DNA from 3 places in the Streptomyces sp. NBC_00289 genome. Region 1 is predicted to be linked to each of the others. Evidence: riboswitches for the same ligand, from Rfam matches in the RefSeq annotation. Region 1 holds a riboswitch; each other region holds the start of a gene.
The links. A riboswitch is a leader RNA that binds a small molecule or an ion and turns the genes downstream of it on or off. The one in region 1 is predicted to bind cyclic di-AMP.

Region 1 (10,205 bases):
CGGTCGTCGGGTGCGGGTCGACTGATGGGGACCGGCGAGCGGTGGGCGGCGCTTGCCGTCTCCCATGGTGCCGAGCGGCTCTGATCGGCAGGGAGGCGGAGAGGAGGCGCACGGAGGGAAGCGAGGGTCGCACACTCCGGCGCCTGCACAACGTCTGCCCCGCAAAGGCTGCTAACAATCGTTCACTTCGCGGAGATTCTTCCGGCTCGTATCCTGTGTCGGCATTCAATCTTCGTACGTGTGCCGGACCGCGAGCCGGTGCACGCGTGGGCGTGAGAGGTCGCACGTTGAGTCAGTCGAGTCCGCATTCGAGCGCCAGCCCTGTCTTCAGGCCGTCTCAGCGGCAGATTCCGGTCGTCGTCCTCGCCGGATTTCTCGGTTCCGGCAAGACCACGCTCCTCAACCACCTCCTCCACCGCAGCGGTGGCAGCCGTATCGGTGCCGTCGTCAACGACTTCGGTGCCATCGAGATCGATGCGATGGCCGTGGCAGGCGCGCTCGGCGACTCCACGGTCTCCCTCGGCAACGGGTGCCTGTGCTGTGCCGTCGACGCCAGTGAGCTCGACGTCTACCTCGAGCGGCTCGCCCGGCCCGCCGCCGGTGTCGACGTGATCGTCATCGAGGCCAGCGGTCTCGCGGAGCCCCAGGAACTCGTGCGCATGGTGCTCGCCAGCGAGCATCCGGGCATCGTGTACGGCGGTCTCGTCGAGGTCGTCGACGCGGCCGAGTTCGACGACACCCGGGCCCGGCATCCCGAGGTCGACCGGCACCTCGCCCTGGCCGACCTCGTCGTCGTCAACAAGCTCGACCGGGCGCCGGAGGCCGACCGGGTCCTCGGGCTCGTGCGGTCCCTCACCGACCGCGCCGCCGTCGTCCCCGCCACCTACGGTCGTATCGACCCCGAGTTCCTCTTCGACTGCAGGCCGAGCGAGGAGCGCGTCGGGCAGCTGTCCTTCGACGATCTGCACCAGCACACCGAGCACACGGGCCATACCGGTCACCTGCACACCGCCTACGACAGCCTGTCCTTCACTTCCGAGGTTCCGCTCGACCCGCGCCGGCTGATGCGGTTCCTCGACAGCAGGCCCGAAGGGCTGTACCGGATCAAGGGGCACGTCGACTTCGGCCCCCACGACCCGGGCAACCGGTACGACGTGCACGCCGTCGGCCGGTTCCTGCGCTTCTACCCGCAGCCCTGGACGCCCGGCGGGGAACGCCTCACGCAGCTCGTGCTCATCGGCTCCGCCCTCGACGTGCCCGCACTCGGCAAGGAGCTCGAGGCCTGCAAACTCGAGGCCCGCGAAGACGACGCCCCGCACGCCGACGAGCACGGCATGTGGGGCGTCCTGCGCTACGTACAAGATCCCGAGGACGACAATCCCGAACCCCTGGATTCCGAAGCCCCGGATCCAGATGAGGACGGGCCCGTCTAGAGCGGCCCCGCCACCACCGACACCGTCTTCGCCAGGGACACGCCCGAGCCGTCGCGGCGCGGGTCGATCTCCGGCAGTTCGGCCGGGGTGCCGTTCTTCTGGGCGGCGCGCGCCGGAACGGGGCCCGCCCAGGCCAGGGACAGGCAGTCCTCGCCCTTCAGGAACCGCTGGCAGCGGACCCCGCCGGTGGCGCGTCCCTTGCGCGGGTACTGGTCGAACGGGGTCAGCTTCGCCGTCGTCTGGACGGAGTCGTCCAGGGTGCCGCGCGAACCGGCGACGGTGAACACCACCGCGTCCGCGGCCGGGTCGATCGCGGTGAACGAGATGACCTTGGCGCCCTCGGTGAGCTTCACGCCCGCCATACCGCCCGCCGCACGGCCCTGCGGCCGTACCTGCGCGGCCTGGAACCGCAGGAGTTGCGCGTCGTCCGTGATGAAGACCAGGTCCTCCTCGCCGGTGCGGAGCTCGGTCGCGCCGACGATGCGGTCGCCCTCCTTGAGGGTGATGACCTCCAGCTCGTCCTTGTTGGACGGGTAGTCGGGGACCACGCGCTTGACGACGCCCTGTGCCGTGCCGAGCGCCAGCCCCTGGGACGACTCGTCGAGCGTGGTCAGGCAGACCACCGTCTCGTTGCCCTCCAGGGACACGAACTCGGCAAGCGGCGCGCCGCCCGCGAGGTTCGGTGCCGCCGCGGTGTCCGGGAGCTGCGGCAGGTCCACGACGTTCAGGCGCAGCAGGCGACCGCCCGAGGTCACCACGCCGACCTCGCCGCGTGCCGTCGCGGACACCGCCGAGACGATCACGTCGTGCTTGGTGCGCTTGCCGTCGGCGTCCTCGGGGAAGGGCTCGCCGTTCGCCGTACGGGCCAGCAGTCCCGTCGAGGACAGGAGCACCCGGCACGGGTCGTCGGCCACCTGGAGGGGGACGGCCGACACGGTGGTGCCCGCCGACTCGAGCAAGATCGTGCGCCGGTCGGTGCCGAACTTCTTGGCCACGACGGCCAGTTCGGCGGAGACCAGCTTGCGCAGCTCGCTGTCCGAGTCGAGGATCCGGGTCAGCTCCGCGATCTCCGCGTTCAGCCGCTCCTTCTCCGACTCCAGCTCGATCCGGTCGAACCTGGTGAGCCGGCGCAGCGGCGTGTCCAGGATGTACTGCGTCTGGATCTCCGACAGGGAGAAGCGCTCGATCAGGCGTTCCTTCGCCTGTGCGGAGTTGTCGCTGGAGCGGATGAGGCGGATCACCTCGTCGATGTCCAGCAGTGCGGTGAGCAGACCCTCGACCAGGTGCAGACGGTCGCGCTTCTTGCCGCGGCGGAACTCGGAGCGGCGGCGCACGACGTTGAAGCGGTGGTCGAGATAGACCTCCAGAAGCTCCTTGAGGCCCAGCGTGAGGGGCTGGCCGTCGACCAGCGCCACGTTGTTCACGCCGAACGACTCCTCCATCGGCGTGAGCTTGTAGAGCTGCTCCAGGACCGCCTCCGGCACGAAGCCGTTCTTGATCTCGATGACCAGGCGCAGGCCGTGCGCGCGGTCGGTGAGGTCCTTGACGTCGGCGATGCCCTGGATCTTCTTCGCGCCGACCAGGTCCTTGATCTTGGCGATGACCTTCTCCGGGCCGACCGTGAAGGGCAGCTCGGTGACGACGAGACCCTTGCGGCGGGCCGTCACCGTCTCCACCGACACGGTCGCGCGGATCTTGAAGGTGCCACGGCCGGTCTCGTAGGCGTCACGGATGCCGGAGAGGCCGACGATCCGGCCGCCGGTGGGCAGGTCGGGGCCCGGGACGAGCCTCATCAGGGCGTCGAGATCGGCGTTCGGGTAGCGGATCAGGTGGCGGGCGGCCGCGATGACCTCGGCGAGGTTGTGCGGCGGCATGTTGGTGGCCATGCCGACCGCGATGCCCGACGCGCCGTTCACCAGGAGGTTCGGGAAGGCGGCCGGCAGGGCCAACGGCTCCCGTTCCTGGCCGTCGTAGTTGGGCGCGAAGTCGACCGTGTCCTCGTCGATGGACTCCGTCATCAGGCTCGCGGGCTCGGCGGCCCGGCACTCGGTGTACCGCATGGCGGCCGGCGGGTCGTCGTTGCCCAGGGAGCCGAAGTTGCCGTGGCCGTCGACCAGGGGGACGCGCATCGAGAAGGGCTGGGCCATGCGCACCAGGGCGTCGTAGATCGACGCGTCGCCGTGCGGGTGCAGCTTGCCCATGACCTCGCCGACGACACGTGCGCACTTCACGTATCCGCGGTCGGGGCGCAGCCCCATCTCGTTCATCTGGTAGACGATGCGGCGGTGCACCGGCTTGAGGCCGTCGCGGGCGTCAGGCAGGGCGCGGGAGTAGATGACCGAGTACGCGTACTCGAGGAAGGAGCCCTGCATCTCGTCGACGACGTCGATGTCGAGGATCTTCTCCTCGTACGAGTCGTCGGGCGGCGGGGTCTTCGTGCTGCGGCGGGCCATCGCTGCCGGCTCCTTGCTCAAGCGTGAACGGGATCTGACGCGGACCATTGTGGACCGCGGCACTGACAACGCGGACCAGGACCCGACGTCGGCCCCTCGGCCCGGCGTTCACAGGTGCCGCTCTCTTCGGAACAGGTGCCGCGTGCGGCACGACTGCCCGCAGGCTACGCGATCCGCTGTCGGCGTACGTCGCCCGGGAACTTCGCCGACCCTCCCCACGCTTGCATACAGTGGCAGGACAGCAGGAAAAACGCGGTATTCGACGACCGCGTCCGCGATCGAAGGGACGACATGCCCATGGGTCACACGGCCACAGCGCAGGCAGGCTCCGGCGGCCTGACAGCGACAGAGCACCGCCTGGCCAACGGCCTGCGCGTGGTGCTCTCCGAGGACCACCTGACCCCGGTCGCGGCGGTGTGCCTCTGGTACGACGTCGGCTCGCGCCACGAGGTCAAGAGCCGTACCGGTCTGGCTCACCTTTTCGAGCACTTGATGTTCCAGGGCTCCGGCCAGGTGAAGGGCAACGGCCACTTCGAGCTCGTCCAGGGCGCGGGCGGCTCGCTCAACGGCACCACCAGCTTCGAGCGCACCAACTACTTCGAGACCATGCCCACCCACCAGCTGGAGCTCGCCCTCTGGCTGGAGGCCGACCGTATGGGCTCCCTGCTGGCGGCCCTGGACGACGAGTCCATGGAGAACCAGCGGGACGTCGTGAAGAACGAGCGCCGCCAGCGCTACGACAACGTCCCCTACGGAACGGCGTTCGAGAAGCTCACCGCTCTCGCCTACCCGGAGGGCCACCCCTACCACCACACGCCGATCGGCTCCATGGCCGACCTGGACGCGGCCACCCTGGAGGACGCCCGCGCGTTCTTCCGTACCTACTACGCACCGAACAACGCCGTTCTGTCGGTGGTCGGCGACATCGACCCGGAGCAGACGCTCGCCTGGATCGAGAAGTACTTCGGTTCCATCGACGCCCACGACGGAAAGCCCGCCCCGCGCGACGGCACGCTGCCCGAGATCATCGGCGAGCAGCTGCGCGAGGTCGTCGAGGAGGAGGTCCCGGCGCGCGCGCTGATGGCCGCCTACCGGCTGCCGAACGACGGCACGCGCGCGTGCGACGCGGCCGACCTGGCGCTGACCGTCCTCGGCGGCGGCGAGTCCTCCCGCCTCTACAACCGGCTCGTACGACGCGACCGTACGGCCGTGGCGGCCGGCTTCGGCCTGCTGCGGCTGGCGGGTGCGCCCTCCCTGGGCTGGCTGGACGTGAAGACCTCCGGTGACGTCGAGGTGCCGGTCATCGAGACCGCCATCGACGAGGAGCTCGCCCGGTTCGCCGAGGAGGGCCCCACAGCCGAGGAAATGGAGCGCGCCCAGGCCCAGTTGGAGCGCGAGTGGCTGGACCGGCTCGGTACGGTCGCGGGCCGCGCCGACGAACTGTGCCGCTACGCCGTCCTGTTCGGTGACCCGCAGCTCGCCCTCACCGCCGTCCAGCGCGTGCTGGACGTGACGGCCGAGGAGGTCCAGGAGGTCGCCAAGGCCCGGCTGCGCCCCGACAACCGGGCCGTGCTGGTCTACGAGCCCACCGAGGGCACCGAGAACCCCGCCGACGAGGACGAGAACGAGGAGGCGGCCAAGTGACCGAGCTCGCCACGATGGACTTCCACCCCCAGCCGCAGGCCGGCGAGGCGCGGCCGTGGGCGTTCCCGGCTCCCGAGCGCGGGACGCTCGACAACGGCCTGACCGTCCTGCGCTGCCACCGCCCCGGCCAGCAGGTCGTCGCCGTCGAGGTGCTCCTGGACGCGCCCCTGGAGGCCGAGCCGGCCGGGCTCGACGGTGTGGCCACGATCATGGCCCGGGCCTTCTCGGAAGGCACCGACAAGCTCTCCGCCGAGGAGTTCGCCGCCGAGCTGGAGCGCAGCGGCGCCACCCTCGACGCGCACGCCGACCACCCCGGCGTCCGCCTGAGCCTCGAAGTACCGGTCTCCCGTCTGCCCAAGGCGCTGGACCTGCTCGCCGACGCCCTCAGGGCACCCGCGTTCGCGGACAGCGAGGTCGAACGCCTCGTCCGCAACCGGCTCGACGAGATCCCGCACGAGCTGGCCAACCCGTCCCGCCGCGCCGCCAAGGAGCTCTCCAAGGAGCTGTTCCCGGCGACCTTGCGCATGTCGCGCCCGCGCCAGGGCTCCGAGGAGACGGTCACCGCGATCGACTCCGCGGCCGTACGCGCCTTCTACGAGAAGCACGTCCGGCCGGCCACCGCGACCGCCGTGGTCGTCGGTGACCTCACCGGCGTCGACCTCGACGCACTGCTCGGCGAGACCCTCGGCGTCTGGACCGGCTCCACGGCCGAGCCGCGGCCCGTGCCGCCCGTGACCGCCGACGACACCGGCCGGGTCGTCATCGTGGACCGCCCCGGTGCCGTCCAGACGCAGCTGCTCATCGGCCGCGTCGGCCCCGACCGGCACGACCGCGTGTGGCCCGCGCGGGTGCTCGGCACGTACTGCCTCGGTGGCACCCTCACCTCCCGCCTGGACCGCGTCCTGCGCGAGGAGAAGGGCTACACCTACGGCGTGCGGGCGTTCGGGCAGGTCCTGCGGTCCACGCCGGACGGCACGGGCGCCGCGATGCTCGCCATCAGCGGCTCCGTGGACACCCCGAACACGGGTCCCGCCCTGGCGGACCTGTGGGCGGTGCTCCGTACCCTGGCCGAGGGCGGGCTCACGGACGCGGAGCGCGATGTCGCCGTGCAGAACCTGGTCGGTGTGGCGCCGCTGAAGTACGAGACCGCGGCGGCCGTGGCGGGCACGCTGGCCGACCAGGTCGAGCAGCACCTGCCCGACGACTACCAGGCGACGCTGTATCAGCAGCTCGCCGCGACCGGCACCGTGGAGGCCACCGCGGCGGTCGTGAGCGCCTTCCCGGTGGACCGTCTGGTCATCGTCCTCGTCGGTGACGCGGCTCAGATCAAGGAGCCCGTGGAAGCCCTCGGCATCGGCGAAGTCACCGTGGTCTCCGCCGAGTAGGGCACCGGGCGGCCGGACGCGCCTGTGAGGCCCTGGTGACTGAGGAGTCATCAGGGCCTCCGTATGTCCGAATTGAGGGAGAGGTTGCCTGTCTGCCCTGTGGCGTGCGCTACAAAAAGCCTGATCCGTTTGAGGATTGAAAGCGGCCCCGTTTAGCGTCATGCCGGCTGTCCGTCAGGCACCGCGCCGCATCCGCGGCACCGGGCAGTCATCGCCGAGTCCCCGTACGGCGCGAGCCAGGGGAGCCGGGGACCCACATCGAGAGTCCCTGGGGTGAATCGGACGCCCGCGCGCCAGCGAGGGGGTCCGTAGGAGACCTTCCTGCTCCGAACCCGTCAGCTAACCCGGTAGGCGAGAAGGAAGGAAAGGAACAGCCACCACATGGCGTTCACCCGCGCCACCGGGAAGCACCGCCGTCCCAGCCGAGTGCACCGCACCACCGTCCGCGCGGCGGGCGTCGCCGCGCTCGCCACCACCGGTGTCGTCGGCACCCTCGCCGCTCCGGCGCTCGCCGCGGAGCCCTCCGTCGAGCAGACCGGCCTCACCCCGGTCATCACCATCGGCGACACGCTCGCCGCCAAGATCGACGCTCAGGCAGTGGCCCAGGAGCAGGCCGCCGAGGACACCGCGCGCAGGGAGGCCGCCGAGGCGGCCGCGCGCAGGGAGGCCGCCGCCGCGGCGGAGAAGGCCCGCGAGGCCAAGGCGCGTGCCGCTCGCGAAGCCGAGCGCAAGCGTCTCAACACCTTCGTGCTCCCCGTCACCGGCTCCTACGTCTCCACCGGCTACCAGGCCAGCAGCGGACTGTGGTCCTCCGGCAGCCACACCGGCATCGACTTCCACGCCGCGAGCGGCACGTCCGTGCACGCGGTCGGTTCCGGCACGGTCGTCGAGGCCGGCTGGGGCGGCTCCTACGGCAACAACATCGTGATCAAGATGCACGACGGGACGTACACCCAGTACGGCCACCTGTCGTCCATCGGCGTCTCGGTGGGCCAGACGGTCACTCCCGGCCAGCAGATCGGCCTCTCCGGCTCGACCGGCAACGTCACCGGCCCGCACCTGCACTTCGAGGCCCGTACGACCGCCGAGTACGGCTCGGACATCGATCCGCTCGCCTACCTGCGCTCGCACGGCGTGAGCGTCTGACACGCGCCGCCGCGCAGGTCGGACCGCCGTCCGCCGAGCATTCCGGCCCCGCCCGCCGTGAAGGTCTGACGGCAGGCCGCACTTCCCGAAGCCCCGGCTCTCCAGCCGGGGTTTTCGGCGTTTCAGACCCCCCACTGTCCAAAAAATATCCATGGATTCCGGTCCGCCGTCGGAAATTCCCGCTCATTGCAATAGAGTCACTGAACACACGTCAATCGTCGACGTTTCACGGGGATTAAGGCGGAGGTCGGTCATGCGTATTCCGGCGCACTCGGTGTGCACGGCGATCCGGGACGACATCGTCGCGGGTGTCTACGAGCGCGGCAGCCGCCTCACCGAGGAACTGCTCGCCCGTCGCTACGGCGTCTCCCGCGTCCCCGTCCGCGAAGCCCTGCGCACGCTGGAGGCCGAGGGCTTCGTGGTGACCCGGCGGCACGCGGGCGCGTGCGTCGCGGAGCCCACCGAGCAGGAGGGCGCCGACCTCCTCGAGATGCGCATGCTCCTGGAGCCGCTCGGCGCCTCACGCGCCGCCCAGCGGCGTACCGAGGCCCACCTCAAGGTGCTGCGCGGCCTGGTGCGGCTGGGCCAGGAGCGGGCCAGGCGGGGCAACAGCGAGGACCTGCGCTCCCTGGGCGGCTGGTTCCACGAGACGCTCGCCCAGGCCTCCGGCAGCCCGGCGATGACTTCGATGCTGACCCAGTTGCGCCACAAGATCGCCTGGATGTTCCTGGTGGACGCGCCCGCCGACCCGGTGGACTCCTGGGCGGAGCACGGCGCGATCGTGGACGCCGTGGCGCGCGGTGACAGTGAGCGCGCGCGGGCGGTCACGGCGCTGCACACGGAGCGGGCGACGGCCGCGCACCGGTTGCGTTTCGGAGGGGGCGCTGACCGCCCGGACCGTGTGAGGAACTCGCAACCTCCCGTAAACATGTCGGGCCTGCGGCATTAACACAGGCGCCGTATACAAAGAGGTGCTATTCGGCGGTCGATATTTCCGCTGCCCGTTTTCTCGCGTGCCGGTGAATTCCGCGCTCGCGCCATTCGCATGTCCGCGGTGGCGATTTCGCCTATGCCCGCGGTAAATACATCCGGCGGCCCGTAAAAACAGCGCGGCCGCGTCGACCGGAAAGGCCGACGCGGCTGCGCGGTGTGGTGCGGAGGCGCTCAGACGGTCTCGGGGAGCTCCTCGAGACCCTCGGCCACCAGCTTCGCGAGGCGGTCGAGCGCGGCGTCCGCGCCCTCGGCGTCGGAGGCGAGGACGATCTCCTCGCCGCCCTGGGCGCCCAGGCCCAGGACAGCCAGCATGGAGGCCGCGTTGACGGGGTTGCCGTCGGCCTTGGCGATCGTCACGGGGATACCTGCGGCCGTGGTGGCCCGGACGAAGATGGAGGCGGGGCGGGCGTGGAGGCCCTCCGCCCAGCCGACGTTGACGCGGCGCTCAGCCATGTGATGCTGCCCTTCAGTACTCAGGGTTGTCTAGACCAGTTTCCCATATCGTGAAGCATGCCCGGAGCGGGCGTTGTCCCGCTCCTCGGCGACGTCGGACCGCGGCCTCGGTCCGACGTACGTCCTCCACAGACTGCCTCGCGCCGTTGTCGTACGCGAGCCGTACTCTGGGGCCCATGCAGACCTCGCCGGACCGGCACGAGTATCCCGCTCACTGGGAAGCCGACGTGGTGCTGCGCGACGGCGGTACCGCGCGCATCCGGCCCATCACCGTTGATGACGCCGATCGCCTGGTCAGCTTCTACGAGCAGGTCTCGGACGAGTCGAAGTACTACCGCTTCTTCGCGCCCTACCCTCGCCTGTCCGCCAAGGACGTCCACCGCTTCACGCACCACGACTTCGTGGACCGGGTGGGACTCGCGGCCACCATCGGCGGCGAGTTCATCGCCACCGTACGCTACGACCGCATCGGGGCCGATGGCATGGCCGCCTCGGCTCCCGCCGACGAGGCCGAGGTCGCCTTCCTGGTGCAGGACGCCCACCAGGGTCGCGGCGTCGCCTCCACCCTCCTCGAGCATGTCGCGGCCGTGGCGCGCGAACGCGGCATCCGCCGCTTCACCGCCGAAGTGCTGCCCGCCAACACCAAGATGATCAAGGTCTTCACGGACGCCGGGTACACCCAGAAGCGCAGCTTCGAG
Region 2 (10,205 bases), 1.4 Mb from region 1:
CGTCGCCGCTGTACTGGTACTCGGTGTCCGCCCACACCAAGCGCTACCTCGACTACTGGTCGGGCTGGCTGCGTACGCCCGGCATCGACTTCAAGGCGACCCTGGCCGGGCGCACGCTCTGGGGTGTCACCGTGCTCGCGGACCGGGAGCAGGTGGTCGCCGACCCGCTGATCGGCACCCTCAACAACTCGGCCGCGTACCTGCGGATGCGATTCGGCGGAGTGCTGCTCGGCAACGGCAGCAAGGCCGGTGACGTCCTGCACGACACCGAGGCCCTCGCCGAGGCGAAGACCTTCTTCGCCCGGCAGGCGCCTCTCGCCCGCTTCCAGTTCGAGTCCGACCTACCTCCGGTCACGGGGGCTACGCGGTGATGTCCTTCGCCGTGAACCGGGCCCAGGCCGCCGACCCGAACACGCCCGCGTACAGGGCCTGGACACCGAGGTTCTTCACCAGGTCGTCCCAGTAGACGGGGTCGCGCATCAGGTCGGCGAAGGACAGCCAGTAGTGGGAGAAGAAGTACGGCTGGAGGGCGTGCAGCTGGGGGATCTGGTCGAGGATCTGAACCGTGATCAGCAGGCCCACCGTCGTCGCCATGGCCGCGACACCGCTGTTCGTCAGGGTCGAGACGAACAGACCGAGGGCCGCCACCCCGATCAGTGACGCGGCGACGACCAGGGCGATCAGCAGCGCCCGGCCCAGGCCGTCGGCGAAACCGATCCGGGTGCCGGAGATGGTGGTCAGGTCACCGAGCGGGAAGAGCAGCGCGCCGACCGTCAGCGCCGAGGCCGCCACCACCAGCGTGGCGACCAGACAGAAGGTCAGCACGGTCGCGTACTTGGTGAGCAGCAGGCGGGTGCGGCCGGCGGGGGCGACCAGGAGGTAGCGCAGGGTGCCCGCGTTCGCCTCGCCGGCGATCGCGTCGCCCGCGACGACGCCGATCGCCATCGGGAGGAAGAACGGGAGCGTCGCGGCCAGCGCGGTGAAGACCAGGAACAGACCGTTGTTGGTGATCTGCGAGATGAACGCCGGGCCCTCGCCGCCTCCGCCGGCCGACGAGCCGTCGCTCGTCTCGATCTTCACGGCGATCCCGACCAGGACCGGTACGGCGGCCAGCACAGCCAGCAGCGCGAGCGTGCGCCAGCGCCGGAAGGTGGTCAGCAGTTCGCTGCGCAGCAGGCCGAGGGTCCACAACGGGCTGGGCTTCCGGACCGGCGCCCCGGCCGCGACGGGCAGGTCCGCCACGCCCTGGGTGCCAGGCGGTCCCTGCTCTCCCCGCGTCGTGTCAGCCCGCGACATCGAAGCCCTCCCCCGTCAGCGCGACGAACGCGTCCTCCAGTGAGGCCCGTTCGATCCCGAAGCCGCGGACGCGGACACCGGCCGACACCAGCGCGGCGTTCAGGTCGGCGGGGTCGCCGTCAGGGGGGTCGGCGGTCACGCGGTCGTCGCCGACGACGACGTCCGCGGCGCCGTGTTCCTTCAGCACCCGAGCCGCGTCCCCCGCGTCCGGCGTCGTCACGACCAGCCGGCCGCGGGTTCCCGCCGCCAGGTCCGCGACGGCGCCCTGGGTGATCAGCCGGCCACGGGTCATCACCGCAGCGTGCGTACACACCTGCTCGATCTCGTCGAGCAGGTGCGAGGAGAGGAAGACGGTCGTGCCGTCCGAGGCCAACTCCCGGATCAGGGAGCGGATTTCCCGCATGCCCTGCGGGTCGAGGCCGTTGGTCGGCTCGTCGAGCACGAGGAGTTTTCGCGGCTGGAGCAGCGCGGCCGCGAGGCCCAGTCGCTGTTTCATGCCCAGCGAGTACGCCTTCGCCTTCTTGCCCGCGGCCGCCCCGAGGCCCACCCGCTCCAGGGCCGAGGCGACGCGGGCGCGCCGGGTGCGTGGGTCGGCGGTCGGGTCTGCGGCGTCGTAGCGCAGCAGGTTGTCGCGGCCGGAGAGGAAGCCGTAGAGGGCCGGGCCCTCGATGAGCGCGCCGACGTGGGGCAGCACGGTGCGGGTGGAGCGGGGCATCGGGCGGCCCAGGACGCGGGCCGTGCCGGAGGTCGGTTCGATCAGGCCCATCAGCATGCGGATGGTGGTGGTCTTGCCCGAGCCGTTGGGACCGAGGAAGCCGAAGACGCTGCCCGCCGGGACGGTCAGGTCGAGACCGTCGACGGCGAGCTGCCCGCCGCGGTAGCGCTTGGTGAGCGCGCGGGTGGCGATCACGCTGTCACCCGCGCCCTCGGTGCCCGGCTCCGTGACGGACGGTTCGTCCATCGGCTCCCTCGTTTCGTCGTACGCCTCCGGTGGGTGCGTACGTCCTTACTTCCCGGCGTTGGCCGCCTTGACCAGGGTGTCCTTGGACACGGCGCCGACGTAGAGCTTGCCGTCGTCCGTGGCCAGGGCGTTGATCAGGCGGGTGGAGAAGACGGTGCCCGAGCCGAACTTGCCGGTGACGTGGTCGCCGAGCGAGCCGAGGAAGCCGCCGAGGTCACCGCCGCCGGAGGAGCCCGTCGGCAGTCCTTCGCCGCCCGTCTCGAAGGTGGCGACGGAGTTCCAGCCCTTCCCGATGACCTTCAGGCCGTCGAGACCCTCCCCCTTGGTGACGTCGCCCTCGGACTTCCGGTACCGCGGGGCGTGCTCGGTCCCGCCGTCGGAGCCCGCGCCGTCCTCGGTGACCTTGGCACCCTTGGGCGGGGTGAAGTCGAAGGTGGAAGCGGCCGGCCGGGCGAAGCTGACCTGTGTGAAGCCGGCGTCGATCACGGCCGCGCCACCGCTGGACGGGGTGAGCGTGAACTTCAGCGGCAGCCCGGTCTTCGCGTCCACGGCCACGCTGATCGCGCCGACGGTGGACCCGGCCTGCTTGGGCTTGATGACCAGCCGGTACGCGTCCCGGCCGGCGATCTGCGCGGTGCCGTCGACGGCCACGGAGGTGGTGTCGTCGACCGACTTGAGGGCCTCTTCGGTGAGGTCCTTGGGGGTCGCGGGGACGTCCTCCCGCTTCCGCTGCGCCTCCGCGCCGCCGGGCTCGGTGGCGTGGTAGACCTCGTTGGACTTGCTGTCGTAGCCCCAGACGTCCTTGCCGTCGTGGATCACGCTGTACTCGGCGGCGTTCTCCAGGAGCGAGAGCTTCTGCCGGTCCGGGCCGTCGGCCGCGACGCGCAGGGTGTGCGTGCCGGTGGCGAGTTCCATCAGCTTCGACGACGGGTCCGCGGACGAACCGCCGTCACCCTGCTGCGTGGCGCCGGACAGCAGCCCGCTCTCCAGACCACCGAGGTCGGGCAGTCCCAGATCCGTGGTGATCTTCACCGTGCCGGACAGCTGCTGTACGTCCGAGGCGGCGATCTTCTCGATGAGTTGCTGTGCGCTGATCTTCGGCAGGCTGGGGTCGCCGGAGTCGGCGAGCGCGGGCACGAGCCCGATGGTCGCCGCCGCCACCCCCACCACGGTGACCGGCACGATGTACCGCGCGGCCCTTCGCCGACCCACGCGCAGGTCGTCGGCCTCCCCGGCGTTCGTGCTGTCCTCGGATTCGTACGGTGCCATGTGTGCCTTACCTCCGTCGTCGGCGGCGGCTCTCCGTTGCTCGTCTCGTCCTCGCACTCGTCCCACCCTGAGCCGCCATTCTCACCCGAATCGGTGAGGAGTGGTGATTTCCGTGATGTCCATCTGACCAAATCGGCCGCAGTGAAGCGTCAACCCTCGGAATCAACTCCGCGTACGCCTGGGGTATGACGCGAGAGGGCGGTGCCTGCTCCGACCCGTAGGGGTAGGAGCAGGCACCGCCCTCTTCTCACTCAGGTGGCGCCGGCGGATCAGCGTCGCGCGGACACGCGTGGCAGGGTCTAGCCCGCCCGGTGGACCACCGCGTCGCACAGCTCCACGAGCGCCGCCTTCGCGTCGCACTCCCGCAGCGGGGCCAGGGCCGACCGGGCCTCCTCGGTGTAGCGCACCGTGTCCCGGCGCGCCTGCTCCAGCGCGGGGTGCGACCGGAGCCCGGCCAGCGCCTCGGCGAGCCGGTCGTCGTCGGTCAGGTCGGAGTCGAGGAGCTCACACAGGGCGAGGTCCTCGGCGAGGCCCAGCCGGGCCGCCCGCTCACGCAGCCGCAGCACCGGCATGGTGGGGATGCCCTCGCGCAGGTCCGTGCCCGGGGTCTTGCCGGACTCGTGGGAGTCGGAGGCGATGTCCAGCACGTCGTCCGCCAGCTGGAAGGCGACGCCGAGCCGCTCCCCGTACTGGGTCAGCACGTCCACGACCGTCTCGTCGGCGCCCGACATCATCGCGCCGAACCGGCAGGACACGGCCACCAGGGAGCCCGTCTTGCCGCCCAGGACGTCGAGGTAGTGCTCGACCGGGTCGCGCCCGTCCGTCGGTCCCGCCGTCTCCAGGATCTGGCCGGTCACCAGGCGCTCGAACGCCTCCGCCTGGACACGGACCGCCTCCGGCCCGAGATCGGCCAGGATGTGCGAGGCGCGGGCGAACAGGAAGTCGCCGGTGAGGACCGCGACCGAGTTGCCCCAGCGGGCGTTCGCGCTGGGCACCCCGCGCCGTACCGCGGCCTCGTCCATCACGTCGTCGTGGTACAGCGTCGCCAGGTGGGTCAGCTCCACCACCACCGCCGACGGCACGATCCCCGGCGCGTACGGGTCACCGAACTGCGCGGCGAGCATCACGAGCAGCGGCCGGAACCGCTTGCCACCCGCGCGCACCAGGTGCTGGGCGGCCTCCGTGATGAAGGGGACCTCACTCTTGGTGGCTTCGAGCAGACCCTCCTCGACGGCCGTCATCCCGGCCTGGACATCGGCTTCCAGAGCCTGGTCCCGCACGCTCAGCCCGAACGGCCCGACGACGGTCACGAGGGGTCTCCTGTCTGCTGGTGTCCACTGGCGGTTACACGGTTTGTCGATAGGTCGCTGCGCTCACTCAAGTCAGCGTATCCGGTCACCTTTCGATCACCGATAGCGCCCACGGTTCCAGGCCAGGCGGTATGGGATCACGACCGGAATGTTTTTGATCACTAGATAAGGACGGATACCTGTCGGCTTAGCTGGATGTACTGGCATATGCCCCGAATCTTAGGCCGCCGCCGAGCCCGCCGGCCTGCGCGTCCGGGAACGTTTGTGACTCCTTGACATGCAGTATCCCCACGCCCCTTCCGCACCACGAGACGACCCACGGGCTTCTGCGTGTCCCGCTCCGGACGCGCGCCGCGCTTGCCGCCCTCCACGGGCCTCCGGTGCCGCCGCCTCCTCCACCTCCCTCATGTCGGATACCCCGGTCCGCCCGAACCGCGCACCGCGACGGGCGGCGCCTTTACGCCGACCGGTCCACCCCTCCGCCTGATCGCGCTCGCGACCGCGATCGCGGCCGCCCGAAGATCACCGGCCTGCCGTGCCGGGCCGGGCGCCGCCCCCCGACGCGCCCCGCCCGCCCGACCAAGCCGCCTCCGCTTCCACAGCCACAGCCAAAGCCGCGGCCCCGCCGGGCCGCCTCACGGAGAGCCGCGAGGCACCCCTCCGGTAAGTGGATTTCACCGACGGCCGGTTGACTACGAGTTGGCCCTATTGCCCGAATTGCCACTCTTGTTCACGCCCGTGAGTTGGGTCACGCACGCCCTCGTCCCCCCAGCCCCTCCCCGTCACCCCTTTCACCTTTCCCCGAAAGCGAGTTGAGGATTGGCATCCGCAAAGGATCAAGTGCCCCATACGCCTCAGACCAAGGTCAACGGCGTCATAAGCGAATACGGCACTTGTTCCGGACATGTGCTCTCGCATACGTTCCCGGCCTGTCGGGCGGACGCCTAATCCTGCCGCCGCCCGAACCGAGACTCATCGACGAAAGACACCGCACGGCAGGAGCGGGGGACCCAGGTAAGTCGCCGTACCGGACGTTCCAGGACGAACCGGTACGGCTGGGGGTGAAGCCACGTCCGTAAGGGCGCGGCCGGGCAGCTCCCGCCCGAACCCGACAGCTCACCTCGCAGGCGCCGGAGAGGAAAACAGTCATGCCCGCTGCCGCTCAGCACCGACGCACCAGAACCGCCCGCCTCGTCCGCAAGCTCGCCGTCATCGGCACCGGAGCCGCCGTACTGGCACTCCCCGTCATCGGCGCGAGCACCGCCTCCGCGGCGACCCCGACGGTCACCACCGCCTCCTCGCTGGGGTACGCCAACAACCTCGACGGCTGGATCCGGGCCTCCCTGACCGTCATGTCGCAGCACGGCATTCCGGGGTCGTACAACGGCATCTACCGCAACGTCATCCGCGAGTCGTCGGGCAACCCCTACGCCATCAACCTGTGGGACTCCAACGCGGCCGCGGGCATCCCGTCCAAGGGCCTGCTGCAGGTCATCGACCCGACCTTCCGGGCGTACCACGTCGCCGGCACCTCCTGGGACTCGTACGACCCGGTAGCGAACATCACGGCCGCCTGCAACTACGCGGCCGCGCGCTACGGTTCGATCGACAACGTCTTCGGGGCGTACTAGAAGGCCCGGAGTCCGGTACGCCACCCGCGGGTGTCACGGCAACGGCGTTGGGGCGCCGGGGCCACCGACATCCCGGCCCGATCGGCGGATCAGGCCGGCCGCCAGGCGCTCCGGGGCCCGGGGAAGAGACGTTCGAGGACGACGGCGATGCCGTCGTCCTCGTTCGACGTGGTGATCTCGTCCGCCACGGACTTGAGTTCGGGGTGGGCGTTGGCCATCGCCACGCCGTGGGCCGCCCAGTCGAACATGGGGATGTCGTTGGGCATGTCGCCGAAGGCGATGGTCCGGTCCGGACCGAGGCCCAGGTACTCGGCGGCCAGGGCGAGTCCGGTGGCCTTGGTGATGCCGCATGGCTGGAGTTCGACGGTGCCGGGTCCGGACATGGTGACCGTCGCCAGGGAGCCGACCACCGAACGCGCCGTCGCCGCCAACTCGTCGTCGCTCAGGTCGGGGTGGCGCAGCAGCACCTTGCTGATGGGCTCGCACCACAGGTCGTCACGCCGCTCGACCCGGAGGGCCGGGAGGGTCGGGTGCGGCATCAGGTAGCCGGGCTCGATGAGCGTGAGGCCGTCGACACCGTCCTGGTCGACCGCCGCGTACACCTGCCCCACCTCGGCCTCGATCTTGCCGAGCGCGGTCTCGGCCAGCTCCCGGTCCAGGGTGACGGACCACAGCAGACGGTCCGCGCCGGTGTCGTACACCTGCGCGCCCTGCCCGCACACCGCGAGCCCCGTGCTGCCCAGGTCGTCGAGCAGCGGCCGCACCCTGGGCGCCGGGCGGCCCGTCACGACCAGATGCCGGGCGCCGGCCGCTGCCACGCGCGCGAGCGCGGCGAGCGAGCGTTCGGAGAGGGTGTCGTCGCCGCGGAGCAGGGTTCCGTCCAGGTCGGTGGCGATCAGTGAATACGCGGTGGGAGCGGCCATGATCAGAGAATACGGATGGAACGCCCCGGCGACTCGACGCGAACCGGACGGCTACTGGTTTCACATCTGTTGACAGCTGTTCCGGTTACTCGTTGTCGGTTACGGGTCGTCGGTTGCCGGGAGTTGAGCGGTTCGGCGCCCTACGCCGAGTCCCGCACCACCAGTTCCGTGGGCAGGATCACTCCCGCCGTGTCCTCGCCGGCGATCTGGGCGAGCAGCATGCGGACCATCTCGGCGCTGATGCGGTCGTAGGGCTGGCGCATGGTGGTGAGCGCCGGGGTGACGGCGGTGGCCGCGGCCGAGTCGTCGAAGCCGCCGACAGCGATGTCATCGGGGACGGAACGCCCGGCCTGCTGGAGGGTGTTGACGACTCCCTGGGCCATGAGGTCGGAGGCGACGAACACCGCGTCCATGTCGGGGGCGCGGGCCAGCAGCAGCCGGGCCGCCTCCTCGCCACCGGTGCGGCGGTAGTCGCCCTCCGCCACCAGCGCCTCGTCGTAGGGCAGTCCCGCCTCGGCGAGCACCTCGCGGTAGCCGGCCAGGCGGTCGGTGCCGCCGGGGGTGTCGAGCGGGCCGGTGATCATGCCGACGCGGCGGCGGCCGACGGAGAGGAGGTGGCGGACCATCTCCCGGGCGCCGTCGCGGTCGTCGGCGGCCACGTAGCTGACCTTGGAGCCGAGGCCGAGCGGCTTGCCGCAGGCCACCAACGGGATGCCGGCGTCGCGCAGTTCGGCGGCGACCGGGTCACCGCTGTGGCTGGACACCAGCAGGACACCGTCGACGTGGCCGGAGGTGATGTAGCGGGTCAGCCGGCGGCGGTCGTCCCTGGAGGAGGCCAGCATCAGCAGCAGCGGGACGTCGTGCCGGGCGAGGTGTTCGGTGCAGCCGCGCAGCAGCACGTTGAAGTTGGGGTCCTCGAAGAACTTCTCCTGCGGCTCGGTGAGGAGGAAGGCCACCGAGTCCGAGCGTCCGGTGCTCAGGCTGCGGGCGTGCCGGTTGACGACGTACCCCGTCTTCCTGATGGCGGCCTCCACCGCCCGGCCCGCGGCGGGCGAGACGTAGTGGCCGCCGTTCAGGAAGCGGGAGACGGTGCCCCGCGACACGCCCGCCTCCCGCGCCACGTCGTGGATGGTGGGCGGTCGGCGGCGTCCGTTGGCGCTGGTGGTCATGGTCCTCGTTCGTGACGGTGGAGTGGTCAGTGCCTCAGGCCTTGACCGAGCCGCTCAGCAGGTCCAGGGACCAGAACCGCTGGATCACCAGGAAGAGCGCGATCAGCGGGATGATCGCCAGCAGACATCCGGTGATGACCAGGGTGTAGAGGGCGGGCTGCGAGGCGCCCTGTGCGAGCAGGGTGTAGAGCCCGAGGGTGAGCGGGAACTTGGTGTCGTCGGCCAGCATCACGTACGGCAGCAGGAAGTTGTTCCAGATGGCGACGAACTGGAAGAGGAACACCGTGATCAGGCCCGGCATCATCATCGGTACGGCGATCCGCGAGAAGATCCGCCACTCGCTCGCGCCGTCCATGCGGGCGGCTTCGAGGAGTTCGGCGGGTACCGCGGCGGCCGCGTAGATGCGGACCAGGTAGACGCCGTACGGGGAGAGGATGGACGGCAGCAGCATCGACCAGTACGAGTCGGCCATGCCCATCTTCGACAGCAGCAGGTACTGCGGGACGGTCAGCACGATGCTGGGCACCAGGACGCCGGCCAGGATCAGCTTGAAGATGAACTCCCGCCCCCGGAAGGCGAACCGGCCGAGCGCGTAGCCGCCGCCGGCGGAGACCGCGGCGGACAGCAGGGCGCCGAAGCCCGCGTAGAGGGCGGAGTTGCCCATCCACGTCCAGTAGATGCCGTCCCGGTAGGCGGTCAGCTCGCTCAGGTTGTCGAAGAAGCCGGTGCCGGGCGCGAAGGTGAAGGTGGAGAACAGCTCCGACCGGTCCTTGGTCGCGGCCATCACCACCCAGGCGATGGGGACCAGGCAGTACAGCGCGCCGAGGATCAGCACGAGGGTGGGGACCCAGGCCGTGCGCCGTGCTCGGCTTTTCACGGGAAGTTCGCCGGCGGTGTCGGCGGTGAGGGTGAGGGGGGTCATGCCCGGTCCTCCCGGGTGTAGCGGTCGGAGACGCGCAGCAGGGTGAAGGAGATGAGGTAGGTGGCCAGGGCCAGGACCACCGCGGTGGCGGAGGCACCGTAGATGTCGGACTTCAGGAAGGCGCTGTCGTAGATGGCCATCAGCGGGCTCCAGGTGGTGGAGAGGCCGTTGGTCAGCGGCTTGAGCGCCATCGGCTCGGTGAAGACCTGAAGGGTGGCGATCACCGAGAAGAAGAAGGTCAGCACCAGGGAGGGCATGACGATCGGGATCTTGATCCGCAGCGCGATCTTGAGGTCGGACGCGCCGTCGATCCGCGCCGCCTCGTAGATGTCCGGCGGGATCGCCCGGAGCGCGGTGTAGATGACGATCATGTTGAAGCCGGTGCCGCCCCAGACCGCGATGTTCGCGAAGGAGAGGTACAGGTTGCCGCCGTCGAACAGGTCCGGCTGCGGCAGGCCGAACCTGTTCAGCAGGTAGTAGAAGGGGCTGACGTCCGGGAGGTACAGGAAGCCCCACATGAGGGCGGCGATGATGCCGGGCACCGCGTACGGCAGGAAGATCATCAGCCGTGCGAAGGAGGCGCTGCGCGCCTTCGGGGTGTCGAGCATCAGCGCGAACAGCAGCGCCAGCCCGAGCATCGTCGGGATGACGATGAGGCCGTAGCCGAAGGCGCGCAGCACGCTGTGGCCGAACTCGGAGTCCTGGAGCACGTCGGTGTAGTTGC
Region 3 (10,205 bases), 870 kb from region 1:
GCGAGGTTGAGGAAGACCTCGAGTTTCTGTTCGCTGCCCGCCTGGCTGGAGAGCTGTGCCGCCTGCACGACGGCGGTGACGGCGCCGTCGTGCGCACGGGCCAGGTCGGCGGCGAGCAGTTCGAAGTCGTCGGCGTCCGCGGGCGGACCGCTGCGCGCCTTTCGCTGTGGTGGGCCCTCGCCCCGGCGGAGGGCCTCGACCAGGGCCCGGAGCTCGGCCTCGCCGCGGGCGTTGCCGCGGCGCAGGGCGCCGATGCGGTCGCGTACGGAGGTCGCGGCGCGGTCGGCGGCCACCGCGGCGATCAGGATGCCCGCGAGGGCCACCGAGGCCGCGCCCGCGAGCACTCCGCACAGCGTGAGGCCCAGATGGGTGCCGGTGGAGCGCAGGGTGAACAGAAGGGCCGCGCAGGCGCTGAGGGCGACCGCGACGGGTGGCAGCACGGCGAGACGCATCAGCTGGGGACGTATGTGGGTCTCGGGCAGCCCGGGTGCGGTGCGGGCGGCCGGCGGCCGGCCGTGCCGTCCGCCCTCACGGCGGTCTGCACGGGCGGCCGGGGCGCGGAGATGAGACATCGGCGTCCTCGTACTGGTCCGTCGGTCGGGGCCTGGGCTCGCGCGCTCCGCGCGTCGCGGGCGTGCGCCATCGCTTGTGCCGGTCGAGAGAGCCCAGGAATGAGGCCCTACGTCGCCCGACGGACACTGACAGTAGTCGGCAAGCCATCAAGTGCGGTGGGCAGTTGACAAAGTCCCGCAGGGAGCGTCCCGCTCTGGTATGAGGCCTCGTACGACAGACCGATAGGCCATTCTCACGTCCGCTCGGAATGCAGAAGAGACTGATCAGACCTGGTCAGAAGCGGTCGCGCGACACATTCGAGGGTTCGGGCGCATCTCGCGCCCCGTCCCTCGCCCCGCGCCGTTCCCCACCTACGACCGGCCCTCCCGAACGCTTCCGGGACCTCCGCCCACCTCGGCCCCGCCCCGCACGATGTCACGGGCCGTGTCGGCAGCCACTCCGCCGCGGCACGGCGGGACGTACGCGCATCGCACTCCGCCGTGGCACGGCGAGACGTGCGCGCATCGGACTCCCACGGCTCGACGCGGGCGGTGCGGGCGCCGCACTCCCAAGGCACGGCGCGGGCGGTGCGAGCGTCGCACTCCCAAGGCACGGCGCGGGGGCGCCGCACTCCCACGGCTCGACGGACCGTCTCGTGAGCGGCACTCCGCCGGCACGGCGGGCCAACTCGCGGACCCCACTCCTACGACACGACGGGCCGCCTCAGGGGCCGCCCGCGCAGGACACGGCGGGCCGACTCGCGAGCCGCACTCCCCCGGCACGGCGGGCCAACTCGCGGACCCCACTCCTACGACACGACGGGCCGCCTCAGGGGCGCCGGCGCAGGACACGGCGGGCCGACGCACGGTGGGCCCGACTCGCGACCTCCTGACGCAGGGCAGAGCAGCGCCGTGCTTGCCCTGCGGCAGCCCGGCGTTCTTCCCGCGCGGGCACGAACAGCACGCGGGCCACCGAGGGCGGCTCCCGCAGCGACGAGGTCTCCGTCCGCAAGACCCTGTCCCACTCGGCGGCTCGGTATCTCGGTGCAACGGCGGCTCGGTGCATCGGTGCATCGGTGGTCCGGGGGCTCAGTGGCCCGGTACTCAGTGACTCAGTGGCTCACTGGCTCAGTGCGCCCAGCGGCGGGCTACTCCCCCACGAGCGCCTGCTCCGGACCGGAGACCACCGGTGGCCAGGTCGGCCAGCCATCGGCAGGCGCGAGCGCCACGGCCCGCCACCACGGGGTCGCGGGCGGCGAGTCGGCCGGCTCGAACGGCTCGCCGGGCCGTGGCGCCGCCATGGTGACCCCGGCCTTGTGAGCCTCCCGCATCGTCCACTCCCCGGGCTCCGCCCACGGATGTGTCGCCAGGTTGAAGGTGCCCCAGTGGATCGGCATCAGGACACCGACGGCCGGATCCCCGCCCTGCAGGTCGAGGTGGGCACGGACTCCCTCCTCCGGCGTCATGTGGATGTCGGGCCAGAAGTCCGAATAGGCACCGATCTGGATCATCGTGGCGTCGAACGGACCGTGCGCCGCGCCGATCTCCCGGAAGCCCTCGAAGTACCCCGTGTCCCCACTGTGGAATATCCGGTGCTCGGCTCCGGTGACGACCCAGGAGGCCCAGAGCGTGTGCTGGGTGTTGCGCAGGCCCCGGCCACAGAAGTGGCGGGCCGGGGTGGCGGTCAGGGTGAGCCCGCCGACCTTGGTCGTCTCGTGCCAGTCCAGCTCGCGCAGGCGGTCGGGGGACACGCCCCAGCGCTCGAGGTGGGCGCCCACGCCGAGCGGTACGGCGAACACGGTGTCCGTGCCGGCCAGCGCCTTGATGGTGGGCAGGTCGAGATGGTCGTAGTGGTCGTGGGAGATGACCACGACGTCGACCGGACCGAGCGCGGTCAGCGCGAGCGGCACCGGATGCAGCCGCTTCGGCCCGGCGAAGGGGAACGGGGAGCAGCGCTCGCCCCACACGGGGTCGAACAGCACCCGCTGTCCGTCGATCTCCGCGAGCACACTGGAGTGGCCCGTCCAGGTCAGCCGCAGCCCGGTGGCGGGCGGCCTGGCGATGTCGGCGAGGGTGGTGGTGTGCAGCGGAATCGTGCCGCTGGGTGCGCGACGGGGCCGCGAGTCCTTGTCGAAGAAGACCTTCGCGAACGCCGTCATGGAGCCGGAGGGCCGGGTCCTGGCCTCGCCCCCGGGATTCTGGAAGACGCCGTCCTTGAAATGGGGCGATCTACGGATGCGCGCCATGCGCTCACCCTCGGGGTCCGCGCCGAAGGCCACGGGCCGCAGCGCTCGGAGCCCGGAGCTGAGGGAACGGAATCCGGCCACGGTACCTCCAGGTGGAGTCGGTAAGACGTTCCATTATGGTCGGCCCGACCGACAGTGCGGGACCTGCCCGGTCCCAGGGGGGTCGCGCACGCTGCCAACGGTGATCCGTCCGGCCCGTCGACCGGGCACCGAGCGGCTCGGACACCGACTCACCACTGACTCGTCATTCAGTAACATCAGTGCTTCGCCGACCCGCGCGTTCGCGAGAGGACCGCATGACCACTCCCCTGATGTCGCTCACCTGGACCGATCACGTCACCGGCCGCCAGGGCTTCCTGGTCGTCGACCGACTGGTGCGCGGCGTCTCCAGTGGCGGGCTGCGCATGCGCGCGGGCTGCACCCCGGACGAGGTCGCCGGGCTGGCCCGCGGCATGACCATGAAAGAGGCACTGCACTACAACCCCGACGGCCGCTACATCCCGCTGGGCGGCGCCAAGGGCGGCATCGACTGCGACCCCCAGGACCCGGGGGCGTACGGACTGCTGGTGCGCTACCTGCGCGCCATGCGGCCCTACGTCGAGAGTTGCTGGACCACGGGCGAGGACCTCGGGCTCAGTCAGGACCTCGTGGACCGGGCGGCCGTGGAGGCGGGACTCGTCTCGTCCATCCAGGCCGTGTATCCCCTGCTGGACGACGAGACCACCGCCCGGCGCCGGCTCGCGGACGCCTTCGCGGTCGAAGTGGACGGCATCGGCCTGGACGAACTGGTCGGCGGCTGCGGTGTCGCCGAGTCGGCGCTGGCGGCCCTGGACCGTGCCGGGGTGCCGTACGCGGGCACGCGGGTCGCCGTGCAGGGCCTGGGCACCATGGGCGGAGCCACGGCCCGCTTCCTCGCGCGGGCGGGGCTCACGGTCGTGGCCGTAGCCGACATCAAGGGCACGATCGCCAATCCGGCGGGCCTCGACGTCGAGGCGCTGCTCGCCGCACGGGACACCTACGGCACCGTGGACCGCTCCGCGCTGCGTCCGCAGGACCGGGAACTGCCCGGCGAGGCCTGGCTGTCGACCGGGGCGGAGATCCTGGTTCCGGCGGCGGTCTCGTACGCCGTCGACACCGCGAACCAGGAGCTGATCTCCGCCCGCTGGATCGTCGAGGCGGCCAACATGCCCGTGCTGCCCGAGGCGGAGGAACTGCTCGCGGCGCGCGGGATCACCGTGCTGCCGGACGTGGTCGTCAACTCGGGGACGAACGCGTGGTGGTGGTGGACGCTGTTCGGCGACATCGAGGCGGACGCGGACGAGGCGTTCGCGCACACCCGTCGCTCGATGCGCGCACTGGTCGAACAGATGCTGGCCCGCGCCGACGCCGACGGGACGACACCGCGGGCCGCCGCGCACGCCCTCGTCGCGGACCGGCTGCCGGTGATCGCCGAGCGGTTCGGCTGGTATCGCTGACGGGCCGGCCACCGCCCGTGGGCACCGTCCGGAACAGGCCGAACGGCGGCCGCCTCGTCCGGCGCGCACAGATCGACACATTAGGGTGACCGCGTGGCGAGAGTGCGGTTGAGCGTGGCGGAGCGGCGCGAGGAGTTGCTGCGGGCGGCCATCGAGCAGATCCAGGCGCGGGGCATCGCGGCGGTCAGGATCGCCGACGTCGCCTCGGCGCTCGGCGTGAGCAACGCGCTGGTGCTGTATCACTTCTCGACCAAGGAGAAGCTGGTCGCCGCGGCGTTCACCTACGCCGCCGAGGACGACCTCGCGCACCTGCGCAAGCTTCTCGGCCGCCGTACCACCGCGCTGCGCCGACTGCGGTCGGCCGTGCGCTGGTACGCGCCGACCGGCCAGGCCAAGGGCTGGCGGCTGTGGATCGAAGGCTGGGCGGCCGCGCTGCGCGAGCCCGCCTTGCAGGACGTCACCCGGGACCTCGACCGGCAGTGGAAGGCGGCGATCGCCGAGGTCGTCGCGGAGGGCGTGGCCGCGGGCGAGTTCCGGTGCCCGGACCCCGCCGGTACGGCCCTGCGCCTCACGGCCCTGCTCGACGGCCTCGCCGTACAGATGACGTCCTACGCGGGAGCGGTGTCGCGCACGCGGGCGCAGGAGTGGGTGGACGACGCCCTGGCCCGTGAACTCGGCCTGAAGCGAGAGGCGTTGACCAGCCCGGAGCGCTGACGGCCCGCCCGCCGCGACCAGCGCCCGCCACGGCGAGCCCGCGGCACGCCGAGCCTCCGACCCAGTGAAACGCCCCGCCCCGGAACGGACCGCACAGCGAACGACCACAACGGTGAACGACCAGCCCAGCCAGCGCCCGCCGCGCTTCAGCACCGGACACCTCCGGACGACAGCCCTGGCCGGCACCCCCAGCCCAGGCCGGTCCATGGACCGGCCTGGGCTGGGGGTGCCGGCCCGGACCACGGACGGCGTCGGCCCGAACCGGCCCCCGCGCCCCGCCCCGTCGCTCCCGCCCCGCCCCGCCCTCAAGCCACCGCGGCGATCCGCATCTTGATGTCGTCCGGCGACAGCGCACCCTTGGCGGTCACGTGGTCCCCCGACGACTCCCCGCGCAGCCGGCGTCCGATCCACGGAACCAGGTACTCGCGTGCCCAGTGGACGTCGTCCCGTCGGACGTCGAGGGGGCCGCGGTGCGGGAGCGGCGGCCAGGGCTGGTCCGGGTCGGCCGGGACTTCCAGGCCGAGGACCTGACCGGCCCGCAGTGCCACGCGCGTGTGTCCCTCGGGCGACAGGTGGAGGCGGTCGCCGTCCCAGGCCCGCCGGTCCTGAATGGTCTTGAGGGACCACAGGTCGAGCACCGGACAGCCGTACCGGTCGGCCACGGCCCGGACATGGCCGTTGTAGGTGGCGATCTTGCCGCGCAGATGCCTGAGCACGGGCACGCCACGGGTGTCGAAGCCGGTCGTCACCATGACGGTGCCGGAGACCGCGGTGAGCCGGGCGATCGCCCGCTCGAAGCGCTCGGCGACCTCGTCGGGGTCCGTGCCGGGTCGGATGATGTCGTTGCCGCCGGCGCTGAACGACACCAGGTCGGGGGCCAGTTCGACGGCCTGCGGAAGCTGGTCCTCGACGATCTGGTCGAGCAGCTTGCCGCGCACCGCGAGGTTCGCGTAGTCGAAGTCGCCCTCGGGTCGCCGGTCCGCGAGAAGCACCGCGAACCGGTCGGCCCAGCCGACGAACGCCCCTTCGGGGCCCGGGTCACCGACGCCCTCGGTGAAGCTGTCCCCCAGCGCCACGTACGACCCGATCACTGATCTGTTGTCACTCTTCGAATCGTCTGCCACATCGAGCCATGATTCACCTTCGGATGTGACCTACGCGATCGTAAGAATGGGTTGACTACCGGTGAGATAAGCCACTCGTAAAGTGTTCACCAAGCCAGGAATAGGCTTCTGGTCAGCGCTGTTGACGCGACGACTGCCACACCCGGAAGCCGGCGAGCCGGAAGTGGCTCCAGGTGGTCCGGAACGCGAAGTGCCCACTCGTGTACGGCTGCGGGTCGGCGAAGTCGAAGACGAGCCGTCCGTTGTTCCACCACCGCACGGTCGAACCGTCGGACACGATCCGGACATGGTGGGGCCGGTTCGCCACGAGGAGCGGTTCGGTGTAGTCGTAGATCAGCGGACGCACGCCGGCCTCGCCGACGTAACGGCGCAGCCGGGTCGTGGTGTTGCCGTTGGCGCCGTAGCCGACGTAGTACGTCCTGAGGTGGTCGTACTCCGCGAGCGCCCCGCCCCTCGGGGTGGCGAAGAGGTCGTCGGGCGAGCGGACGTCGAGGGCGTTCCAGAAGTTGTTGAGGTCCGAGACCCGGTCGTTGACCCCGCCCTCCGAGACGGGCGTGGCGGTGTACTCGATGACGTACGGCCCCGTGAGCCGCTGCGTGAACCAGATCGTCGCCCCGGCGGGCACGTCGACGTCCAGCGTGCCGCGGGAGGCGGTGACGGTCCCGCCCTGCTCCAGTTCGACGGCCCACCGGCCGAGGCCGTGACGAAAGTCGTCGTGGGCGATCAGGCGGCGGTGGCGGGGCGCGGCGCTCGCGGTGGCGGCCGGGGCGAGGGCGGCCAGGGCGGCGCCGGCGGTCAGGGCGCCGAAGGCTCTGCGCGTGGTCGTCACGGGGGTACGGCTCCTTCGGTGGGCGGGAGTGGTGCGGGAGGGCTCCGGGGCGCGTCCGGCCCCGCTGCCGTCGAGGTCGCGGGCAGACCTCCACCGACGGACGGAAAGCGCTTGCCCGCAACGGAGTTCACTGTGTCCCACCCCGTCCCTCCTGTCGACACCCCGAGGTCCCGCGCCACACGACCGCAACACGACGATCATGAACGCCACACACACCGAAGGCCGGACCCAGGGGATAGGGGTCCGGCCTTCGGCAGCGTGTCAGGCAGGGGTGGTGCGGGGATCAGCCTACGGCGACGCCGTGCGCGCGCAGGTAGGCGATCGGGTCGACGTCGGAGCCGTAGTCCGGCGTGGTGCGGATCTCGAAGTGCAGGTGCGGGCCGGTCACGTTGCCGGTCGCACCGGAGAGGCCGACCTGCTGGCCCGCGCCGACGGCCTGGCCGGCCGAGACGGAGAGCTGCGACAGGTGGGCGTACTGCGCGTAGTAGCCGTCGGCCAGCTTGATGACGACCTGGTTGCCGTAGGCGCCGCCCCAGCCCGCCGAGACGACCGTGCCCGCGCCGACCGCCTTGAGCGAGGTACCGGTCGGGACGACGAAGTCGACGCCGGTGTGGTAGCCGCTGGACCACATACCGCCCGCCACGCGGTAGCCCGTGCCGACGGTGGCACCGCTGACCGGGAGGACGTCACCGCCGGAGGTGCTCGTCGACTCGGCGGCCTTGGTCGCGGCCGTCGTGTTCGACGAGGAGGAGGCGGACGACGAGGACTTCGCGGCCGACTTGGAGGACGACTTGGCCGACGAGGACGAGGACGACTTGGTCTTCGTGGTGCTCGGCGTGCTCGTCGCGGCCTTCTTGCCGATGCTCAGCTTCAGGCCGGGGTGGATCAGCGAGGGGTCCTCGCCGACGGCCGCCCGGTTGTCCTGGTAGAGCCGGTGCCAGCCACCGCTGACGTTCTGCTCGTCGGCGATCTTCGAGAGATAGTCACCGGCCCGGACCGAATAGGTCCGCGTGCCCGCGTTGTTGGTGGTGCTCTTCTTCTCGGCGGCCTTCGTCCCGGTGACGGGAGCGGACTGAGCGGCCTTTTCCGAAACGTTCTGGGCAACCGACTGGGGAGTGGCCGCATGGGCGCCGGTGGCCCCCAGAAGCGGGAGGGCGAGCGCGGCGCCGCCGGTTCCGGCGACGGCGATCGAGCGGGTGAAACGCTGGCTCTTGGGACGGCGGTGCTTACCCTTCGCGGGCATGGCGAATTCCTCTCCGGCGCCTGCGAGGTGAGCTGTCGGGTGCGGACTGGAGATGCCCGGCCGCGCCGAAACGCGGCTTTACCCCTAGCCGTTCCGGAGACCGGAACAGGCGGTTGTACCTGTGGGTCCCCCGCTCCTGCCATGGACGGGTGGGTGTGTGCGGGCTCCGGGCGGTGGCAGGATTGGGCGTCCGTCCGGATCGGTGGTGAACGTAAGCGACCGGGACGCGAAGGAACAAGCGGCGGTTCCCCGCGCATGCGTTTCCTTTGCGCATTTCGGGGAATTACCGGTCACCCTCCGTGGAACAAAAGGCACCCGCATTGACCGAACGCCCTGGAAAAGCATGCGAATTACGTGAACATGACGGGCGACTCACGGTCACGAATATGACGCTGCTCACGCACGCCACCCCAGGAGCCCACATTCCACACGGAGTTGGAATGAAGGCGCCAATTCGGACAGACAGATCAGATGCGACGGAAACGGAAAAGCGTCGCATCGAAGTCGCCGCGCAATCCCGTACGCAATCCGTGATGCAACAGCACCGCACCTCGGTGCACTTCGCCCGTTTCGCGGCATTCGTACGTCGCTGTCGGGTCCAGTCCGCGCAGCCGGAGCGCCGGTGCGGGCTCACCGTGGCTCTGCGCCTGGAGCCAGGCGAGCACGACGGCCTCGTCCCCGAGCACGTACTGCACGGCGCTCAGCCCGCCGCTCGGGGGACGGAGCCGGTACAGCTCGCCGCGCTGCACGAGAGGCCTGATCTCCTTGTAGAGCTCCACCCACTCCCGCGCCTCGGCGAGTTCCTCCTCCGTCCACCGAGAGAGGTCACCGCCGACCCCGAGAACCCCCGCCATCGCGCTCACGAACCGGAAGCGCAGCGAGCTGACCCGGCCGTTGAGCTGCGTGTTGGGGCTGTCGGTGACCCAGGCGGCCATCACGCGCGCGGGGTGGATCTGACTGAACCCGTACTGGATGGCGAGCCGGTCGAGCGGGTCGGTGTTGTCGGAGGTCCACACCTGGTCGGTACGGCCGAGGACGCCGAGGTCGATCCGGCCGCCCCCACCGGAGCAGGACTCGAAGGCGACTCCCGGGTGGGCCGCCCGCAGCCGGTCCAACAGGCGGTACAGGGCGTGCACGTGGTCGACCCACAACCGCTGCGGGTACGGCTCGCCGGGCCAGCCGGCGTCGGTGAAGCAGCGGTTGAAGTCCCATTTGACGTAGTCGATCGGGGCGCTGGACAGGAGTCCGTCGAGCTGCTCCCAGAGATAGTTCTGGACATCTTCACGAGCGAGGTTCAGTACGAGCTGATTGCGGAGTTCCGTCCGCTTTCGTCCCGGCTGGAACTGCACCCAGTCCGGATGGGCCCGGTAGAGGTCGCTGTCCGGGTTGACCATCTCCGGCTCGACCCAGATACCGAACTGCATGCCGAGCTCGTGCACGTGGTCGGCGAGGGGGGTGAGCCCGGCGGCGAACCGGTCCGGGTTGGGCGTCCAGTCGCCGAGTCCGGCGCGGTCGCTGGTGCGGGCCCCGAACCAGCCGTCGTCGACCACGAACAGCTCGACCCCGATCGCCGCGGCCCGGCGCGCGAGCGTGCCCTGCTGCTCCTCGGAGATGTCGAACTCGGTGGCCTCCCAGGAGTTGAAGAGCACGGGCCGGTCCTGGCCGGCGTCAGGGATGACGTAGGCACGCTGATAGGCGTGCCAGGCGCGGCTCGCCCCGCCGAAGCCGCCGTCGCTCCACAGGCCCGCGAAGACGGGCGTCGTGAAGGACTCGCCCGTCTCCAGGCGGAGCAGCCCGGACTCGTCGTAGCCGGCCCCGCCGGTGATCTGCACGCGCGCGTCCGGGAGTTGGGCCACGGCGATACGCCAGGTGCCGGACCAGCCGAGGGCGCAGCCGTAGACCTCGCCGCGTTCCTCGGTCGCGTCGGTGTCGAGCGCGACCCAGGGCAGGTGCTGGTGCCCGGTGTGGCCGCGGCGGCTGCCGATGACCTTCTCCCCGTAGGTGAGCTCGCCGCGTACGAGCC

Region 2: another riboswitch for cyclic di-AMP. It lies ahead of OG985_RS20280 (transglycosylase SLT domain-containing protein); the one in region 1 lies ahead of OG985_RS14230 (M23 family metallopeptidase).
Region 3: another riboswitch for cyclic di-AMP. It lies ahead of OG985_RS10640 (peptidoglycan DD-metalloendopeptidase family protein); the one in region 1 lies ahead of OG985_RS14230 (M23 family metallopeptidase).

Annotation. Positions count from the first base shown of each region.
Region 1 is NZ_CP108046.1:3,099,336-3,109,540, reverse strand. Features, by position in the region: gene OG985_RS14250 (GTP-binding protein) at 288-1,433, shown strand; gene OG985_RS14245 (DNA topoisomerase (ATP-hydrolyzing) subunit A) at 1,430-3,886, opposite strand; gene OG985_RS14240 (M16 family metallopeptidase) at 4,178-5,530, shown strand; gene OG985_RS14235 (M16 family metallopeptidase) at 5,527-6,915, shown strand; cyclic di-AMP (ydaO/yuaA leader) riboswitch at 7,118-7,283, shown strand; gene OG985_RS14230 (M23 family metallopeptidase) at 7,297-8,061, shown strand; gene OG985_RS14225 (GntR family transcriptional regulator) at 8,315-9,010, shown strand; gene OG985_RS14220 (HPr family phosphocarrier protein) at 9,226-9,507, opposite strand; gene OG985_RS14215 (GNAT family N-acetyltransferase) at 9,684-10,205, shown strand, end outside.
Region 2 is NZ_CP108046.1:4,471,228-4,481,432, forward strand. Features, by position in the region: gene OG985_RS20255 (flavodoxin family protein) at 1-371, shown strand, start outside; gene OG985_RS20260 (ABC transporter permease) at 361-1,296, opposite strand; gene OG985_RS20265 (ABC transporter ATP-binding protein) at 1,283-2,257, opposite strand; gene OG985_RS20270 (outer membrane lipoprotein carrier protein LolA) at 2,303-3,526, opposite strand; gene OG985_RS20275 (polyprenyl synthetase family protein) at 3,826-4,836, opposite strand; cyclic di-AMP (ydaO/yuaA leader) riboswitch at 5,813-5,981, shown strand; gene OG985_RS20280 (transglycosylase SLT domain-containing protein) at 5,985-6,467, shown strand; gene OG985_RS20285 (HAD family hydrolase) at 6,557-7,390, opposite strand; gene OG985_RS20290 (LacI family DNA-binding transcriptional regulator) at 7,531-8,559, opposite strand; gene OG985_RS20295 (carbohydrate ABC transporter permease) at 8,594-9,481, opposite strand; gene OG985_RS20300 (carbohydrate ABC transporter permease) at 9,478-10,205, opposite strand, start outside.
Region 3 is NZ_CP108046.1:2,226,724-2,236,928, forward strand. Features, by position in the region: gene OG985_RS10610 (ATP-binding protein) at 1-572, opposite strand, end outside; gene OG985_RS10615 (MBL fold metallo-hydrolase) at 1,700-2,878, opposite strand; gene OG985_RS10620 (Glu/Leu/Phe/Val dehydrogenase dimerization domain-containing protein) at 3,094-4,272, shown strand; gene OG985_RS10625 (TetR/AcrR family transcriptional regulator) at 4,366-4,986, shown strand; gene OG985_RS10630 (SGNH/GDSL hydrolase family protein) at 5,292-6,077, opposite strand; gene OG985_RS10635 (DUF6250 domain-containing protein) at 6,223-6,939, opposite strand; gene OG985_RS10640 (peptidoglycan DD-metalloendopeptidase family protein) at 7,223-8,182, opposite strand; cyclic di-AMP (ydaO/yuaA leader) riboswitch at 8,187-8,344, opposite strand; gene OG985_RS10645 (alpha-galactosidase) at 8,650-10,205, opposite strand, start outside.